4 regions of the Peribacillus sp. FSL H8-0477 genome follow, and region 1 is predicted to be linked to each of the others. Evidence: riboswitches for the same ligand, from Rfam matches in the RefSeq annotation. Region 1 holds a riboswitch; each other region holds the start of a gene.
What was found. A riboswitch is a leader RNA that binds a small molecule or an ion and turns the genes downstream of it on or off. The one in region 1 is predicted to bind S-adenosylmethionine.

Region 1 (4,300 bases):
CCCTGGTCTGCCATTCTAATCTCAAGCTTTACCTCGCCGCTTCCAGTAAATTTGAATGCATTTGATAATAAGTTCTTTAGAATCTGCTCGATTCTTTTATCATCCGAGTAGAAAAGATCCGGCACATTGCGATGTACTTTAATAGAAAAGACAAGGCCTTTTTTATCAGCAATTGGTCTAAAGAAGTGTTCCATTTTCTCAGGAAGAGCAGTTATATTGACGTAGTCATTTTTTATGTCCATTTTTCCGGCCTCTACCTTAGACAAATCAAGAATATCATTAATTAACGTAAGTAAATCCTTACCTGAATCAAGAATTACTTTAGTATATTCTTGTTCTTCTGCTGATAACGTATTATTCTCATTATCATTTAAAAATTCAGATAGAATCAAAATACTATTAAGAGGCGTTCGTAACTCATGAGACATATTGGCAAGAAACTCCGATTTATACTGTGAACTAAGCTTTAGCTGCTCAGCATAATGTTCAAGTTCCTCTTTAGCCTGCTCTACTTCACGTGACTTTACTTCGGCAAGAAATTTTTGATGCTCTAAATCTTCATTTATAATTTTTAATTCCTCAGTCTGATTTCTTAATTCCTCAGTTTGTACTTGAAGCTCTTCCGTCATGGCTTGTGACTCACTATACAGCTGCTCAATTTCTACCCGGCTTGAGAAACTTTGGATAGAAGGTCCAAACGTTACCATTAATTCTTCTAAAAATTGCTTATCAGAAACTTGAAAAGGCTGCAAGGCTGCAAACTCCAGCACTGCTAAAGTCCGGTCTTCAAAAAGAATCGGTACAATTAAAATTTGCTTTGGCATAGACCGGCCTATTCCTGAACCGATGTTTATGTACTGATCTGGAATGTTATCAAGAATTAGCATTTCTCGATTTACTGCACATTGACCCAGTAATCCTTCGCCTGGTACAAAGGAAGACTTCCATGTTTGACGTCCTTCCCATGCGTATGAAGCAACATGCATAAATTGCTCTCTCTCAATTAAACTTGTATGTAGATACAGCGCACCATATTGTGCATTAATCAGCAAGGATACACGTTGAATAATCTGCTCTGCCAATGTTTTTACATCAGTTGTCTTCTGAGTAAGTCCAACTAAATCGCCTATATGTGATTTAATCCCATTTTGCAATTGGATATTGTCTAGTAATTGATTAGTGGATGAAGCAAGCATCCCAACTTCGTCTCTTGATTTAACCGGTATTCTTCCAGACAAATCGCTGTTGGCTGATCCAATTTCCTGAATCGATTCTGTAACTTGTTTAAGAGTTTTAGTTATTGATCTAGAAACAATCAATGAGGCAAGGACAGTAAATAACGAAACAATCAGCCAAAATATATACATAAGGATCTTCAGCAGATTGTTATTTTCTGCTATTTCATCTGTTCGTTGAGTCGTTAACTCATATTCTGTATCTTGGAAAAAAGATAGTTTGTCACGAATATCACCCATTGCCTGTTTTCCGCTGTCATTCAGAAAAAAACGGTCAATATTATCAGTTTGACCATTTTGAACAAAGCTAATTACCGGTGTCCCGGCATTATCTATCCATTTTTCAATATCTATGTATAAATCCTTTAAATTTTGCTGCTGTTCTGGGTTATCTGCCAATAAATCTGACAGCTCTGCATAAACATTATCAAAATCTTTTTTTCCATTATAATACGGCTCTAAGTATTCTTCATCATGAGTAATCACATAGCCGCGCTGACCAGATTCCATATTTAGCAAACTAGTTTCAATTTGGCTGGCTAACTCATGAACCTGTAGGTCATGTGCTACGATAAAATCTAGTTCTTTCTGAAGAGAGGAGATTCTGCTGCTCACTAAAACCAGAGCTATTCCAAGGCAAACAATAACTAAAAAATAACCTAAACTTATTTTAGAACGAATCGAAAATCTATGGTCTTTAAACATCCTAGTCCGCCTCTCAGGAATACTTTTTTCTGGCCTCCATCTTTCGCATTTCAAAAGAAATCAGTCAAAATCCTGAAATTCAATATGTTTAATTATACCACAAATAACGGATAATGGAATGAGTTGAATGAGGGATAAGTACTATAATAAATTCGAAATTTAGACTAATTCGAAGAAACGAGAGAAGATTGGTAACTCGGAGAGAAGGTGTTTAGCAAATAATCCAGCTCTTGACTTGCCTGAACAGTCAGGGTGCTTGTATAGCCGTAATCTTCTGCCAACTGTATCATTTCCTTGCGTTTTTCTTCAATGATAAGATGATAGGACATTGTTGCCATATTGAACCTCCTTTTCTTTTTTTTTACAATAATCTAATAATAAAATCATTCACAAATTAAATCAATAAGAAAAATAAAAATATTTATTTTTTCGCTAAAGCGTCTACTATTCATATTATAAATAGAAAAAAAAGAAGGTTCATTTCCTATCTCATGTGGATAGTAAGAAATGACCTCCTTTTTATTTTACTCTGCAAAGCTAGGTACTCACAGAATTAATAGTCGGTGCCGCTTCGTTGATTTTAGCAAGTGAAAATTCATCTTCAAGTACTTTTATTGTTGCATCATATAAATGCTTTTCATCAGATGTTTTATATACGCCCCGCTTAAGTAGTTCTTCTATTAACAGAGCTTTTCTGGTTTCTATTGTTTTTAATAATTCGGTCAAGCTGTTTGGCTCCTTCCAAAAACATGTATGCATATTTCTATCGTTAGACTTGGAATTACCGCTTCACTTTTTATCGCCAACGTTTATATACCATCTACATACACATTCTAAACATATTTCATGAACATTAAATATAAAAGCCCCTTCTAAAATAAGAAGAGGCTGACATTCGTATCGGCTTCTCTTATCTTTCAAGCCTAAGGCTTGTTGGATTTGGCACAGTTCCCGGGTACGGGTCTGCTGCCGAGGTATCACAGGGCCAAGTCCCTCCACCTCTCTAGATAAGAATATTAATTTATATTTATAGTTTATGATGTACTTGAGAATATATACCTTCTTTAAATAAGTGTCAAATAATTTGTTTTAAATGAGTTACTTAATCCTTGAGCACTGTATTTTTCGTTTCTTTACCAAAAATGAGTACAACAGCAGCCCCAACTACAATGGCTATAGTAAAAATGGTGAATATGATTGAGATATCTTTACCTGCTGCAACTAAATAACCGACTAAAAGCGGTCCTAAAATGCCGCCAATTCTTCCTGCAGCAGCTGCCATCCCGGAACCCGTTCCCCTGATGGAGGTGGGATACTGCTCTGGAGTGTAAGCATATAACCCGCCCCAAGCACCTAAATTAAAGAAGGAAAGCATAATACCAGATGTGAGTAACAAGGGTAGTTCCTCAGCTGTTCCAAAGAAATATGCACTGACTGCCGTACCTAATAAGTAGGTAACAAGCACGAATTTCCGTCCATATTTTTCAATAAACCATGCTGCAGTGAAATAACCCGGAAGCTGAGCCAGTGTCATGATTAATACATACTCAAAGCTCTTGATCATACTAAATCCTTTCATAACCATGACACTCGGTAGCCATAGAAACATTCCATAATAAGAAAAGACCACACAGAACCAAAGAATCCATAAAACAAGTGTCTGTTTAGCATACTCTTTAGCCCAAACACTTTTCATATTCTGTAGAATAGAAGGTTTCTGTTTTCTCTCCAATGCTGTATACCTAGGCGAATCTGGAAGATTCAAACGTAAATATAGTGCATATAAAGCCGGTACAGCACTTAAGAGCAACGCAATCCGCCATCCATACACTGGAATGATAAAATAAGATATCAATGCCGCGATTAACCACCCTGCAGCCCAAAAGCTTTCAAGAAGTACAACTACTCTTCCTCGTTTATCGGCTGAAACACTTTCAGAAACAAGCGTTGAAGCAACAGGCAGTTCCCCGCCTAATCCCATCCCAATCAGCAAGCGAAGAAGTAAAAATAACGCTAACGATGTTGTAAGGGCAGATAATCCACTGCCAATTGAAAATAACAGCAAAGTAATAATAAACACATTCTTCCGGCCAACCCGATCTGCCATAGCTCCAAATACTAAGGCACCTATTGCCATCCCAATAGAATTAACGCTTCCAATCCAGCCAACTTGTTCGGTCGTTAAACTCCATTCCTTCTGCAAGGCTACAATAATAAATGAAAGCATCCCTACATCGAGGGCATCAAACATCCAGCCAAGACCGGCAATACTCAATAATTTACGACTTGATAAAGGTTTCTTTTTCTTTGCCATATTTTCCTCCTGAGACGTTAAAACAATGCAACTTTTCCATTTTATA
Region 2 (4,300 bases), 1.0 Mb from region 1:
CTGCCCGGAAGAAGCTCCTACAAAATTGATTTTAAACAGCTTTCCATTTGGATTATGTTCTTTAACGAGAGTCCTGACTGATTCAGGAATGGAATCATTAAGAACCGAATGAACAAAGTTTTGCGCTGTTTTCGTTTGGGGATTTGAAAATATATCAAAGACAGTGCCAGATTCAATGATTTCTCCGCCTTCGATCACAGCGACCTTGTCGCAAATATCTCGTATCACAGACATTTCATGGGTAATCATCAAGATTGTTATCTTATATTCGGCATTAATTTTTTTCAAAAGTTTTAAAATCGAGCCTGTTGTTTGTGGATCAAGTGCCGATGTAGCTTCGTCACAAAGCAGAATCGATGGCTGTGTAGCCAGCGCCCGCGCAATACCAACACGCTGTTTTTGTCCACCTGAAAGTTGTTCTGGATAGGCACCTGCCTTATCGCTTAATCCAACGAACTTTAGCAGTTCTTCTACTCGTTGTTTGATTTGTTTCTTCGGTGCTCCTTCTAATACCAACGGCATAGCGATATTAGCAAACACTGTTTTTGACTGCAGGAGATTAAAATGCTGAAAAACCATCCCGATATTCCTTTTTACTTTTCGGATATTAGAAGGGGACAGCGTTAATAAGTCTTGCCCATCAACTAGCACCCTCCCTCCTGTCGGCTTTTCTAAGAAATTAACACAGCGGATTAATGTACTTTTACCAGCACCGCTGAAGCCAATCACTCCAAATATCTCTCCTTTTTCTATGGTTAAGTTAATTCCATTAAGAGCTTTAAAGGTTTTGTCTTTCGTGCGGTATTCTTTCTCCAATCCTTCGAATGTAATCATGATGCTCCCCCAATCTCTATTAAAAAGACCCTCTTCTAAATAAGAAGAGGGTCTGCGCAGTCCAAAGACTGCCTCTTCTTATCTTTCAAGCTAAAGCTTGCTGGAATTGGCACGGTACCTGCGTCCGCTGCCGAAGCTTCATTGGGCCAGTCCCTCAGCTTCTCTGGATAAGAAATCTATATAGTTTTTTATTTTCAAACAAAAAACCTCTTCTGCAAATAGAAGAGGTTCCAATCATAATATCCGATCAGTACGCTCTTATCTACCAAGCTATGCTTGTTGGAAGTAGCACAGTATTCTAAAAAGAATCTGCTGCTGAGGTATCGACGGGCCAAATCCCTACACCTCTCTGGATAAGAATGCATATTAAGTTAATACAATCTTACAAACACTGACACCGTTTGTCAACCTGTTTATTGATTATTCTATTTTTTAAAACCATTTAAACAATTCGTTTTATTCTGGTCTTGACATATTTTCAGGCTTCATGATACGATAATCCCAAGTAAACAAGTGGGAATAATTTCATTTCGAGTGAATTCCCTTCATACACGTGTATCAAGAGTGAACGAGAGAACTGGCTCATAGACTTCACAGCAACCTCCTAAATGGAAAGGTGCTCCTACCAGCAAAGCTATGCTTTGGTTGATGAAATCGGCTAAAACCCTCTTCTCAACTATAAGAAGAAGGTTTTTTATTTTGAAAGGAGAATTTTTATGTCAAACTCGACGATTATTTCCGGCGCTGATTCATTCTTCATACCCGGAAACCATACTGGTATTCTAATCTGTCACGGTTTTAACGGTACCCCCCAGAGCATTGCCTATATTGGCGAATGCTTCGCTAAGGCGGGCTTCACTGTATATGCCCCGCTTTTAAAAGGACACGGTACGTGCGCAGAAGATATGGAGACTTGTTATTACCAAGATTGGATTCAAAATATAGAAGATGCATACAACACACTTAAGAAAACTTGTTCCAATATAGTTGTGATTGGTCAATCAATGGGCGGCACCCTAGCTTTAACATTAGCAGAAAAGGAAGCATGCAGCGGCATTGTCACGCTAAATGCTGCCCTCGAGGTCCCGTGGTATGAAACATTTAAACACGCAGATTCACCCAGATTCATTGCAGAAGGAAAACCAGATATTCATGATCCAGCTGCGTATGAAATTACCTATCCCTCCGTTCCGCTTAAAGCAGTTCAACAATTACTGCTCTTAATGCAGGATTTACGGCAAAAGCTCCATCACGTTTCCTGTCCTGTTCTCATATGCAGCTCTCCTGATGACCACGTAGTTCCGGCTTATTGTTCCATGGAAATTTTTCAAAGTATTTCATCCTCTGAAAAGGAATGTATGGACTTACCCTCTTCTTATCACGTAGCATCCCTAGACTATGATAAGGATAAAATTGTAGAGGCATCCCTTTCCTTTATTGAGCGTTATGTCCTTAAAAAAATGGCCTCTTAATCATCCACATGTGTTTACCCTCTTCCTAATCCGGGTAAAGAACATTATCACGCTAATGAGGAGGAATTTTATATGAGTGGATTATCTGATAAGGTAAAAGGCACTGTAAATAAAGTTAAAGGCGAGGCCAAAGATCAAGCTGGTAACGCACAGAATGATCCTTCCCTACAAGCAGAAGGAAAAGCAGATAAAGTAAAAGGCAGTATTCAAAAAGGAATTGGAAAATTAAAAGATTAAGGTATTACCATATAAAACCGGCTCCCCCTAGGGAGTCGGTTTTTTTATTTTTAAAAGTTTTATGCTATTTTAGGTTTATTTTTATTTCAGCAGGGTAAATGAAGTGTATATTGGTATTTTTCCTCATGGCTCTTTTGACTTGAGCCATGTTTTTTTATGGTTGCTTATCTTGATTTTTCAACACTCTCTAATTATATTTGTAAACAAAAGTACGTTATAATAAAAGTATTACGCCATTATCTAACAATTAACCTACTTGATTCTATATTCCATAAGAATATATATACGTATTTTTTGTTAAGTTTAAAGGAGAAGCAGAGAATGAAAATTCTAATCGTAGATGACAATCAGGTAAATCTTTTTGTTATAGAAAAAATTTTAAAGCGCGCCGGCTATGAAGATTTCACCTCCCTGACTTCTGCTCAGGAAATGTATGATTATTTAGAGGTAGACGGTCCAAATAAAGAAACATCAGTTGATATTATTCTCCTCGACATTATGATGCCTGATATTGATGGAATTACAGCTTGCAGGAAGCTTCAAAGTATTCCACACTTAAAAGATATCCCAGTCATCTTTGTTACCGCCCTTGAAGATTCTAATAAGGTGGCAGAAGCCTTAGATGTCGGTGGAATTGATTACATATTAAAACCTATTAATAAAGTCGATTTACTCGCAAGAATTCGAGTAGGCCTTCGTCTAAAATACGAGAAAGACTGGCACCGAATGCAAGAAGAAAAAATCCGCAATGAACTTGATTTATCCATGCAAGTACAAAGCAGTCTGTTAAGTGAACCTGTTGCAAATGATCACCTGCTCATTAAGGCGTCATACTTACCTGCGAATAAACTCGCGGGTGATATGTACTACTGGCACCGAATCGATAAAGACCGGTACGCAATTATCCTATTAGATATGATGGGGCACGGAATTACCGCTTCACTCGTATGTATGTTTATTTCTTCTGTATTACGAGATGCGATTCGTACTTATACAGATCCTACAGCCGTTATAACTGAATTAAACCGATGGATGAATCTTCTTAATAAAGAAGATAATGAAGTTCATTATTATTTCACAGCGATTTATATGATCATTGATACCAGCGAAAAAACAGTAGAATATGTGAATGCCGGGCATCCCCCTGGCTTTGCCATGATTGATGATGAAGAAATACATCCTCTATCAACTGGAAGCTGTCCGGTTGGGTTTTTTCCTGAAATGAAAATTGAGAAAGCTACCCTTTCCTACAAAGACAAAATTCAGCTGCTTTTATTTACCGATGGTGTAATGGAAGCCGTTGAAAAGGACGGAATCGATGGTCTTGAACAACTGAAAGCAGTCATTTCAGAGAAATGGCTCGATGGTTCAAACGAAGAGCCAATAAACTTCGTCATGCCCCAAGAACTGCAACTTGAACAACCCGACGATATGTGCGTGGTGTTTATCCAAGCCCATTAAAAAACGAGTATGCCTAAAGGGCATACTCGTTTTTTTATAATTTTTTATAAATCTTTTCTCTACAGTCAAAGTCAGAATACTTGTCAGAGTAATCCATAGTTCTTAGTGTTTCTTTGTTTCCTACTCCTAGGAATCCACCTTTACATAAACTATCATAAAATAGTTGATTAACGCTTTCTTGCAATTCACTGTTGAAATAAATCATCACATTCCGGCACATAATCACGTGAAATTCATTAAATGAACCGTCTGTAACAAGATTATGTTGAAAAAAGGTGATGTTCTTCAGCAATGGT
Region 3 (4,300 bases), on a different contig from region 1:
GGTCTATCCAGCTCTTGAAGCAGGTGCAGCCAGCTATATGCTTAAAACGTCAAAAGCAAGTGAAATTGCAGACGCAGTTCGTTCGACATACCATGGCCAGAGTGTATTAGAGCCAGAGGTTACAGATAAAATGATGAAAAAAATGCGTAGTCATGCTAGTAAACTTCCTCATGAACACTTAACAAATCGTGAGATGGAGATTCTGCTTTTGATGACGCAAGGGAAAACGAATCAAGCCATTGCTGATGAATTATTTATTGCCGTCAAAACAGCAAAAGTGCATGTGAGTAATATTTTAAATAAGCTTGAGGTCCAAGATCGTACACAAGCAGTGATTTATGCGTTTCAACATCAACTAGTGAAATAACTTTTTGGAGGATTCTATGTATTTACAGACAGTTACGATGATAGGCACAGAGTTAGAAAAAGCAGGAATTCCGTACCAATTTATTGGCCAAGCGTCATTAAGGATCCAAGGTGCATGCATTTCTGAAGAATCAATAATTGAAGCATCTGTCCAATGGGATGTTTTAGACGAAGCGAGAAGGATACTTACTAAGTATTCACCGACAGACATTAGCAGTAGTCCAGAATCTGCTGGTTTCAGTTTTACAATCGAGACCATTTCCGTTTACATAAGCTGTGAATACAATACAACCATTAAGACAGATCCATACCGAATATCGGTAAAAGTAGATCATACAGATATTTGGTGCCAATCGGTTTATAGTTACTTTTATAACGAAGAAATGGCGCGTTACAGTGATCAAATTCATGCTTTTTTAGCGAAAGAACAGCAGGGGTTTACAGCTGAAAATGAACAAGCCTGGAACCAGAATAATTATAGTGCTCTTTTAAATCGTTATGGAAAACCTGAAGCACTTGTTGAAAAAATCAAGCAAAATCCTAAGTGGAGACTCAAACCTTTTTATCAGTATATGGGTAATCTTCAAGAAAAATCAGTGATGCATTTGATGGGCTCAAATGGTGTTAAAGCAGTGGCGATGGCACTCCTTGGGGCAAAGGTCACAGTAGTTGACTTTTCAAAAGAAAATGCAGCATTCGCTAGAGAGCTGGCTGATGCGGCAGACGTTCCGGTCGAGTATATTGTTTCAGACGTGCTCTCACTACCTGAGAGTGAGGGGGCAGATCTTGTCCTGATGGAACTTGGTGTCCTCCATTATATGATTGATTTACAGCCGTTAATGGAGAAAATTAAATCCTTATTAAAACCAGGCGGTCATTTTATTTTGCATGAATTTCATCCGATTTCCACCAAATTAATCACGTCTAGTGGTAAAAAACATAAAGTAAGCGGCAATTACTTTGATCCATCTATTGAAAAAAACCAAGTCGCCTTCACCAAACATATGCCTGATGAGGAACAAAAAAGCTTGTCCCAGGTAGTGCAACGGAAGTGGACACTCGGAGAGCTTATCACCGCCATTGGGCAATCAGGCTTAATGATAAAGGTGTTAGAAGAAGAACCAAACCATAAAGTGCATGATATGGGGATTCCGAAAACGTATACGATTGTTGCTGAAAAACTAAATTTAGAATAATTAGAATTATTCATTGCAGTAAACCGACTTTTATAGTAGGATTAGTTTATCTTTTAACCAATTAAATAGTGTCTTATCAAGAGAGGTGGAGGGAACTGGCCCTATGAAGCCCGGCAGCCGCTGACATTTTGTCAGAATGGTGCCAATTCCAGCGGAGCATATGCTCTGAAAGATAAGTGAAGGCTACTGCGCAAACTTCTTCTTATCGAAGGAGTTTTTTTGTTGTCTTTCCTCTGTTTCACCAATAAAAACAAAGGGGTTTTGAACATGAAGTTTGGCTTTTGGCTGCCTATTTTCGGTGGATGGTTAAGGAATGTAGAAAATGAAAACATGCCTGCAACCTTTGAGTATGCAAAACAAGTAACAATAGCTGCAGAAAAATTGGGATTTGATACTACGCTGGTGGCAGAATTAAATTTAAATGATATTAAAGGTCCTGAGCATGATTCGCTTGAAGCATGGTCAACTGCTGCAGCTTTAGCAGCGGTAACTGAAAAAATTGAGATTATGACGGCAGTAAGACCTGGATTCCATAATCCAGCGGTCACAGCGAAAATGGCGGCCAATATAGACAACATAAGCAACGGACGTTTTACCCTGAATGTGGTATCTGCATGGTGGGAAGAAGAAGCACGGCAATATGGGGGGATTTTTACGGCCCATGATGAGCGTTATGATCGAACAGAAGAATTTCTAGATATCTTAACGGGATTATGGTCTGCCGAGGATACCTTCTCATATGAGGGCAAATATTACAGCATAAAGGATGCTCATTTACATCCAAAGCCAGTTCAACGTCCTAATCCAATTCTGTATGCAGGTGGAGAAAGTCCACGTGGGAAACAGACGATCGTCGATAAATGTGACGCCTACGTAATGCATGGCGGAACGGTTGAAGAAATTACGACTAAAATTGAAGGGATGAAAAGACAGCGTTCAGAAGCAGGCCGTGAACCTTTTTCAGCTTTTGGTTTAGCTGCATACGTAGTCTGCCGTGATACAGAAGAAGAAGTCGCTGCTGAACTTGCAAGGATAACAGATGTGAAGGAATCGAGCGGTTATGCAGGATATAACGACTTTATCAGCAAATCACAACTTGAACAGCAAGTTAAACTTTTCGATTATTCTGTTTCTAACCGGGGCTTGCGTCCGAATTTAATTGGAACACCTGAACAAATTGCTGATCGAATTATTGCATTCGAAGAAGCCGGAGTAGATTTGCTATTGCTGCAATTTTCTCCGCAGCTTGAAGAGATGGAACGCTTCGCCAAGCAGGTTAAGCCTCTTGTAGAAGCAAAACGCCAAAAAGCATCCGTTTAACTAATTTTGAAGGAGGCATCATGATGAGTAAAATTTATATTCTACATGAAAATAACGAATGGACAGCTCATTTAACGAAACGGTTGAATGAACTGGAATTACCATACGAAGAGTGGCATCTTGATGAAGGTCTCGTTGATCTGACAGAAACTCCGCCAGAGGGCGTTTTTTACAGCCGCATGAGTGCATCATCCCATACTCGCGGTCATCGATATGCACCAGAATTAACAGAGTCTGTACTGGCTTGGCTTGAACAGCATAACCGCACCGTATTTAACGGAAGCCGCGCCCTTCGCTTAGAGGTCAGCAAAGTGAACCAATATACGGCTTTGACAAAGTCCGGTATTCGCACTCCGAAAACGATTGCTGCAATCGGTAAGGAAAATATATTGAAGGCCGCAGAGAAAATTGGTGCAGAATCATTTATCACTAAGCATAATCGTGCTGGAAAAGGTCTCGGTGTCCAATTATTCCAAACCATTGAGGGATTGAAAGGCTATCTAGAAGGTCCTGATTTTGATGAACCAGTAGATGGCATCACCTTGATTCAAGAATATATCAAGGCGCCCGAGCCGTTTATAACCCGCTGTGAATTCGTTGGCGGCAAATTCGTTTATGCAGTACAAGTCGATACATCTGAAGGGTTTGAACTGTGTCCGGCCGATGCCTGCCAAATCGGCGATCTCTTCTGTCCAGTAGGAGAGGAAGTCGAAGAAAAACCGAAATTCCAAATTGTCCAAGATTTTAATGATCCAATCATTGAAAAGTATGAAGCATTCTTAAAAGAAAACCAAATCACCGTAGCCGGCATTGAATTCATCCGAAATGAAGCTGGAGACATATTTACCTACGATGTGAACACAAATACGAACTATAACTCAGATGCCGAACAAGCTGCCGGAAAATACGGCATGCTCGAACTGGCTAAATTCCTAGGATCAAAACTCAAAACAGAAGAATTAGTCTAATAAAAAACCAGAATGCTCAGCATTCTGGTTTTTTATTATAGGAGCAGGTTGCAGAGGAAGTAATCCAGAGCCAGCCCATGAACTCATGGTGCGGCGGGCAAGGGCCGAATACTTTTAAGTTTGGGCCGAATCAACTTCATTTTGGGCCGAATCAATCGGAGTTTGGGCCGAATAAAGGAAAGAAAGGGCCGAATGTAAGATTAGGACAGCTTGATGAGACAATATGATGGCGAATTCATAAAGCCAATAGATCAAAAAGGATCTGGTTTTATCAAAAAAGAGTCGCTAAAAGGGAAAAGTCGATTCCAGCTAAACCAAAAAGAGAAAGATACTCTATTTTCACAAGAGCCGAACCCATGAAGTCATGATGCGGTCGGAATTTATGCAGCAAACAGTGCAGTGGGCGGTAGGGCCGAATACTTTCGCGTTTGGGCTGAATCAATTTCTTTT
Region 4 (4,300 bases), 630 kb from region 1:
GTGCATTTCCAACAGCAAATCCGACACGCCATCCTGCCATATTGTATGTTTTAGATAGTGTGTACATTTCAATTCCGACGTCTTTTGCGCCGTCTGCTTGTAAGAAACTTACTGGTTTTATTCCTTCAAATCCTATAGCTCCATAGGCAAAATCATGTGATACCGCAATCCGATTTTCTTTAGCAAATGCTACGGTTTCATTGAAAAATCCAATGTCTGCCGTCGCTCCAGTTGGATTGTTTGGGTAGTTAAGATACATGAGTCTTGCACGTTCTTTACTTTCTTCAGAAAGTAAATTGTAATCAGGTAGAAAATTATTTTCTGCTATAAGTGGTAGCGTTTCGTAGTGTACGTCGGCCATCATCACTCCTGACAAATAGTCGGGGTATCCAGGGTCTGGTAGCAGCATCCAATCTCCCGGATTTAATACGGCCATAGGCAATTCAACAAGCCCGGTTTTTGTTCCAAACAATACAGCGACTTCCGTCAAGGGGTCAATATCAACGTTGTATTCTCGTTTGTAAAATTCAGCTGCCGCTTCTTTCAATTCGCTTATTCCACGAAATGGCGAATATTTATGGTTCACAGGGTTTTCAACAGCTTGTTGTAATGCTTTTACGATGTGTGGGGGTGTTGGTTGGTCCGGGTTACCTTGACCTAAATTGATTACATCGCGTCCTTGTGCCACAGCAGCTCCTACTTTTTGTACAAGAGAAGCAAAAAACTGTGGAGGTAATTGTTGTAGTTTTTTTGAGAGTTCCATGGATTTTCCTCATTTTTTAAAATAGTTGTAATCATCTGCTAAATATTATAACCTTTTGAGTATCTTGTCTATAGGTGGGTGTATCCATGAAAATCGCTTGCATTCAGCTCGACGTAGCATTTGCTGATCCTGAAAAAAATTTTCACAACGTCCAAACGTTTATCGGAAAAGTGGTAAGTGAAGGTGCAGAGCTCGTTGTTTTACCTGAAATGTGGAATACTGCCTATGCATTAACAGAGTTAGAACAACTTGCCGATATCGAAGGAAAGCGCACAAAAAAATTCCTTTCCGATTTAGCACGCAAACATCACATTCATATCGTAGGTGGTTCGGTTTCAACAAAAAAAGGAGATAATTTCTACAACACGATGTATGTGTATACGAATGAGGGAGAGCTAGTAGGGGAATACGATAAAGCACATTTGTTCCGTCTGATGAATGAACATCTCTACCTACAAGCAGGAAATAAGGAAAATGTGTTTTCTCTAGGTTCTATTCAAGCTGGTGGAGTCATATGTTATGACCTAAGATTCCCAGAATGGCTACGGGCGCATGCATTAGCTGGAGCAAAGGTATTATTCGTTCCAGCTCAGTGGCCGTCGACACGCATTGACCATTGGAAGATATTACTTCAAGCCCGTGCAATTGAAAATCAATGTTTCGTTATTGCGGTGAATAGAACGGGTACTGACCCGAACAATCAGTTTAATGGCCAATCCATGATTATTGCACCGTGGGGGAAAGTATTGTGGACTGGCACTGAACATGAAGAATACGCGGTGATTGACGTGGATTTTTCAGTAGTAGATGAAGTGCGCACACGTATACCAGTGTATGAAGATCGTAGACCGTCACTCTACCAACCATTGATTGAAAATTAAAAAAAAGGTTTGACACTCGTTGTGAAACGTCGTAAGATTTAGTTCGAGCAACAAAAACAAAACAACTACATATGGAAACTTATCAAGAGTGACCGAGGGATAGGCCCTATGACGTCCGGCAACCCCCAGCAATAGGCTGGGAAGGTGCCAATTCCTACAGAATGATTTCATTCTGAAAGATAACCCAAAATCCATTTTTCGGTGCCTCTTTCATTATGAAAGGGGCATTTTTTATTTTGTTAAAGAAATTTTTTCTAAAAACTCGACATGTCCTGCTACGTACTGAAGGGGACTTTACGCTTTTCTAATTTGTAAAAAGGAGCTTGTGATGATACGAATAAGCGATTTATCTAAAGGATACAAAACGAAAAATGGTCTGGTAATGGGTGTTGACCGAGTAGATCTCACCATCCCTGAAGGGGAAGTGTTCGGAATTGTGGGGTATTCAGGAGCTGGTAAGAGTTCGCTACTACGTTGTATCAACTTACTTGAAAGACCAACAAGTGGAAAGATAGAAGTGAATGGACGCGATTTAACAAAATTAAAGCGAGAAGAATTACGGAAAGCACGCTTGAAAATCGGTATGATTTTCCAACACTTTCACTTGATTAGTCAAAAGACAGTAGCTGAAAATATTGCATTCGCATTAAGAGCGGCAAACACACCAAAAGAAAAAATGGCATCTCGTGTAGTGGAGCTTCTTGAGATGGTTGGTTTAACTGACAAAAAAGATGTGTTTCCAGCACAACTGAGTGGTGGGCAAAAGCAACGTGTTGGAATAGCACGTGCACTAGCCAATAACCCTTCTTTGTTACTGTGTGACGAAGCAACCTCTGCGCTTGATCCAAACACTACGTTATCCATTCTACGATTGCTAAAAAAGATAAACCGCGAATTAAACATCACGATTGTGTTAATCACGCATGAAATGAATGTAGTAAAAGAGATTTGCGATCGCATGGCAGTTATGCAAGATGGGCGAGTAGTGGAGGAAGGGTCGGTATACGAGATTTTCTCAAATCCAAAAGCTGAGCTGACTAAAGAATTTATTAGTAGCGTGCTGTCATTTGAAGTTCCACAAGCTATTTTGGCTAAAGTTACTGGTAGCATTGTGAAAGTAATGTTTAAAGGTGATGTGGCGGGTGAAGGTGTTATTTCAGATATGGTTCAGCATTTTGATGTACGTGGGAATTTCTTGCACGGCTCGATTGAATACATACAAGAAGTGCCGCTCGGTTTGTTTTTAATGGAAATTCAAGGACATCCGGACAATATAAAAAGAGCTATTACGTATGTGGAAGGACGCGGAGCGCAAGTGGAGGTGATTCAAAATGGGCATTGATTTCCAGCACGTGATTGAATTATGGCCAGACATTCTTAAAGCATTCGGGCAAACAATGTACATGATTGGGATTTCGCTGACTGTTGCGATTGTTATTGGATTACCACTTGGTATTGTTCTATTCATTACTGATCGTGGTTTATTCTTAGAAAATCGATTTGTAAAAGGCACGCTTGGTTTTATTGTTAATATGGTACGCTCCATTCCATTCATTATTTTATTAGTCGCACTTATTCCATTAACCAAATTACTAGTCGATTCAACGATCGGTCCAGCAGCAGCTAGTGTTTCTTTATCGGTTGCGGCAACTCCATTTTTCGCGCGAATTGTTGAAACATCACTCCGAGAAATTGATAAAGGCGTTATCGAAGCTGCAGTTGCAGTAGGAGCGACCCCTTGGATGATTATCAAAGATGTGTTATTGCCAGAAGCAAAGTCGAGCATTGTGCAAGGAGTGACGATGACCATCATTAGTCTAGTTGCTTACTCCGCAATGGCTGGAGTAGTTGGCGGCGGCGGAATTGGCGACTTGGCAATACGCTTCGGATATTACCGTTATGACAATACCATTATGGTTGTCACGGTTGTGATTTTAATTGTTCTCGTTCAAATCATTCAACAGTTGGGTGACTGGACGTCTAAAGCAATAGATAAACGATAAGAGGGAGAGAGACAGAGATGAAAAAAATTATATTTTCGATTATGTTCCTGTTACTAGTAGTGGCTCTTGCAGCATGTGGAGGAAGTGACGATGAAACAAAAGGCAATGTGGATAACAATAAGTCAGTAAAATTAGGCGGATCAGCAGGTCCTTACAGCGACATGTTGAAAACAGCCATTAAACCAGCTCTTGAAGAAAAAGGCTACAAAGTAGAAATCGTTGAATTCAGCGATTACATTCAACCTAACATTGCGCTAAACAATGGAGATATTGACGCGAACCTTTTCCAACACTCCATTTATATTAAGAACTTCTCGAAAGAAAATGATATGGAATTAACAGGACTTATCACAGTGCCAACAGCACCAATGGGTATTTACTCTAATAAATATAAATCCATAGAAGATGTCAAAGATAGTGCAACAATAGCGATTCCAAATGACCCAGTTAATGCGGCCCGTACTTTCTTAATCTTACAAGATCACGGATTAATAGAATTAGATCCTAATGCAGAACCGTTAACTGTGTCAGAAAAAGACATTAAAACAAATGCGAAAAATTTAGTGTTCCAACCAATTGAAGCAGGTCAACTTCCTCGTTCAGTAGATGGTGCAGATTTAGCAGCAGTTCCAGGAAACTTCGCTTTAGCAGCA

Region 2: another riboswitch for S-adenosylmethionine. It lies ahead of MHI18_RS12610 (alpha/beta hydrolase); the one in region 1 lies ahead of fbpA (Fur-regulated basic protein FbpA).
Region 3: another riboswitch for S-adenosylmethionine. It lies ahead of MHI18_RS10970 (LLM class flavin-dependent oxidoreductase); the one in region 1 lies ahead of fbpA (Fur-regulated basic protein FbpA).
Region 4: another riboswitch for S-adenosylmethionine. It lies ahead of MHI18_RS20590 (methionine ABC transporter ATP-binding protein); the one in region 1 lies ahead of fbpA (Fur-regulated basic protein FbpA).

What each region holds. Positions count from the first base shown of each region.
Region 1 covers NZ_JBBODE010000002.1:1,186,942-1,191,241, reverse strand. The annotation lists gene MHI18_RS17515 (CHASE3 domain-containing protein) at 1-1,940, opposite strand, end outside; gene MHI18_RS17510 (aspartyl-phosphate phosphatase Spo0E family protein) at 2,105-2,278, opposite strand; gene fbpA (Fur-regulated basic protein FbpA) at 2,478-2,666, opposite strand; SAM riboswitch class I at 2,848-2,954, opposite strand; gene MHI18_RS17500 (MFS transporter) at 3,043-4,254, opposite strand.
Region 2 covers NZ_JBBODE010000002.1:160,350-164,649, reverse strand. The annotation lists gene MHI18_RS12615 (methionine ABC transporter ATP-binding protein) at 1-834, opposite strand, end outside; SAM riboswitch class I at 910-1,008, opposite strand; SAM riboswitch class I at 1,090-1,194, opposite strand; SAM riboswitch class I at 1,387-1,489, shown strand; gene MHI18_RS12610 (alpha/beta hydrolase) at 1,551-2,306, shown strand; gene MHI18_RS12605 (CsbD family protein) at 2,379-2,543, shown strand; gene MHI18_RS12600 (PP2C family protein-serine/threonine phosphatase) at 2,865-4,004, shown strand; gene MHI18_RS12595 (CheR family methyltransferase) at 4,039-4,300, opposite strand, start outside.
Region 3 covers NZ_JBBODE010000001.1:2,183,692-2,187,991, reverse strand. The annotation lists gene MHI18_RS10980 (response regulator) at 1-367, shown strand, start outside; gene MHI18_RS10975 (class I SAM-dependent methyltransferase) at 384-1,562, shown strand; SAM riboswitch class I at 1,633-1,741, shown strand; gene MHI18_RS10970 (LLM class flavin-dependent oxidoreductase) at 1,830-2,882, shown strand; gene MHI18_RS10965 (ATP-grasp domain-containing protein) at 2,906-3,850, shown strand; gene MHI18_RS10960 (hypothetical protein) at 3,928-4,077, shown strand; gene MHI18_RS10955 (hypothetical protein) at 4,233-4,300, shown strand, end outside.
Region 4 covers NZ_JBBODE010000002.1:1,820,227-1,824,526, forward strand. The annotation lists gene MHI18_RS20580 (pyridoxal phosphate-dependent aminotransferase) at 1-763, opposite strand, end outside; gene MHI18_RS20585 (carbon-nitrogen family hydrolase) at 850-1,644, shown strand; SAM riboswitch class I at 1,721-1,830, shown strand; gene MHI18_RS20590 (methionine ABC transporter ATP-binding protein) at 1,973-2,986, shown strand; gene MHI18_RS20595 (methionine ABC transporter permease) at 2,976-3,647, shown strand; gene MHI18_RS20600 (MetQ/NlpA family ABC transporter substrate-binding protein) at 3,665-4,300, shown strand, end outside.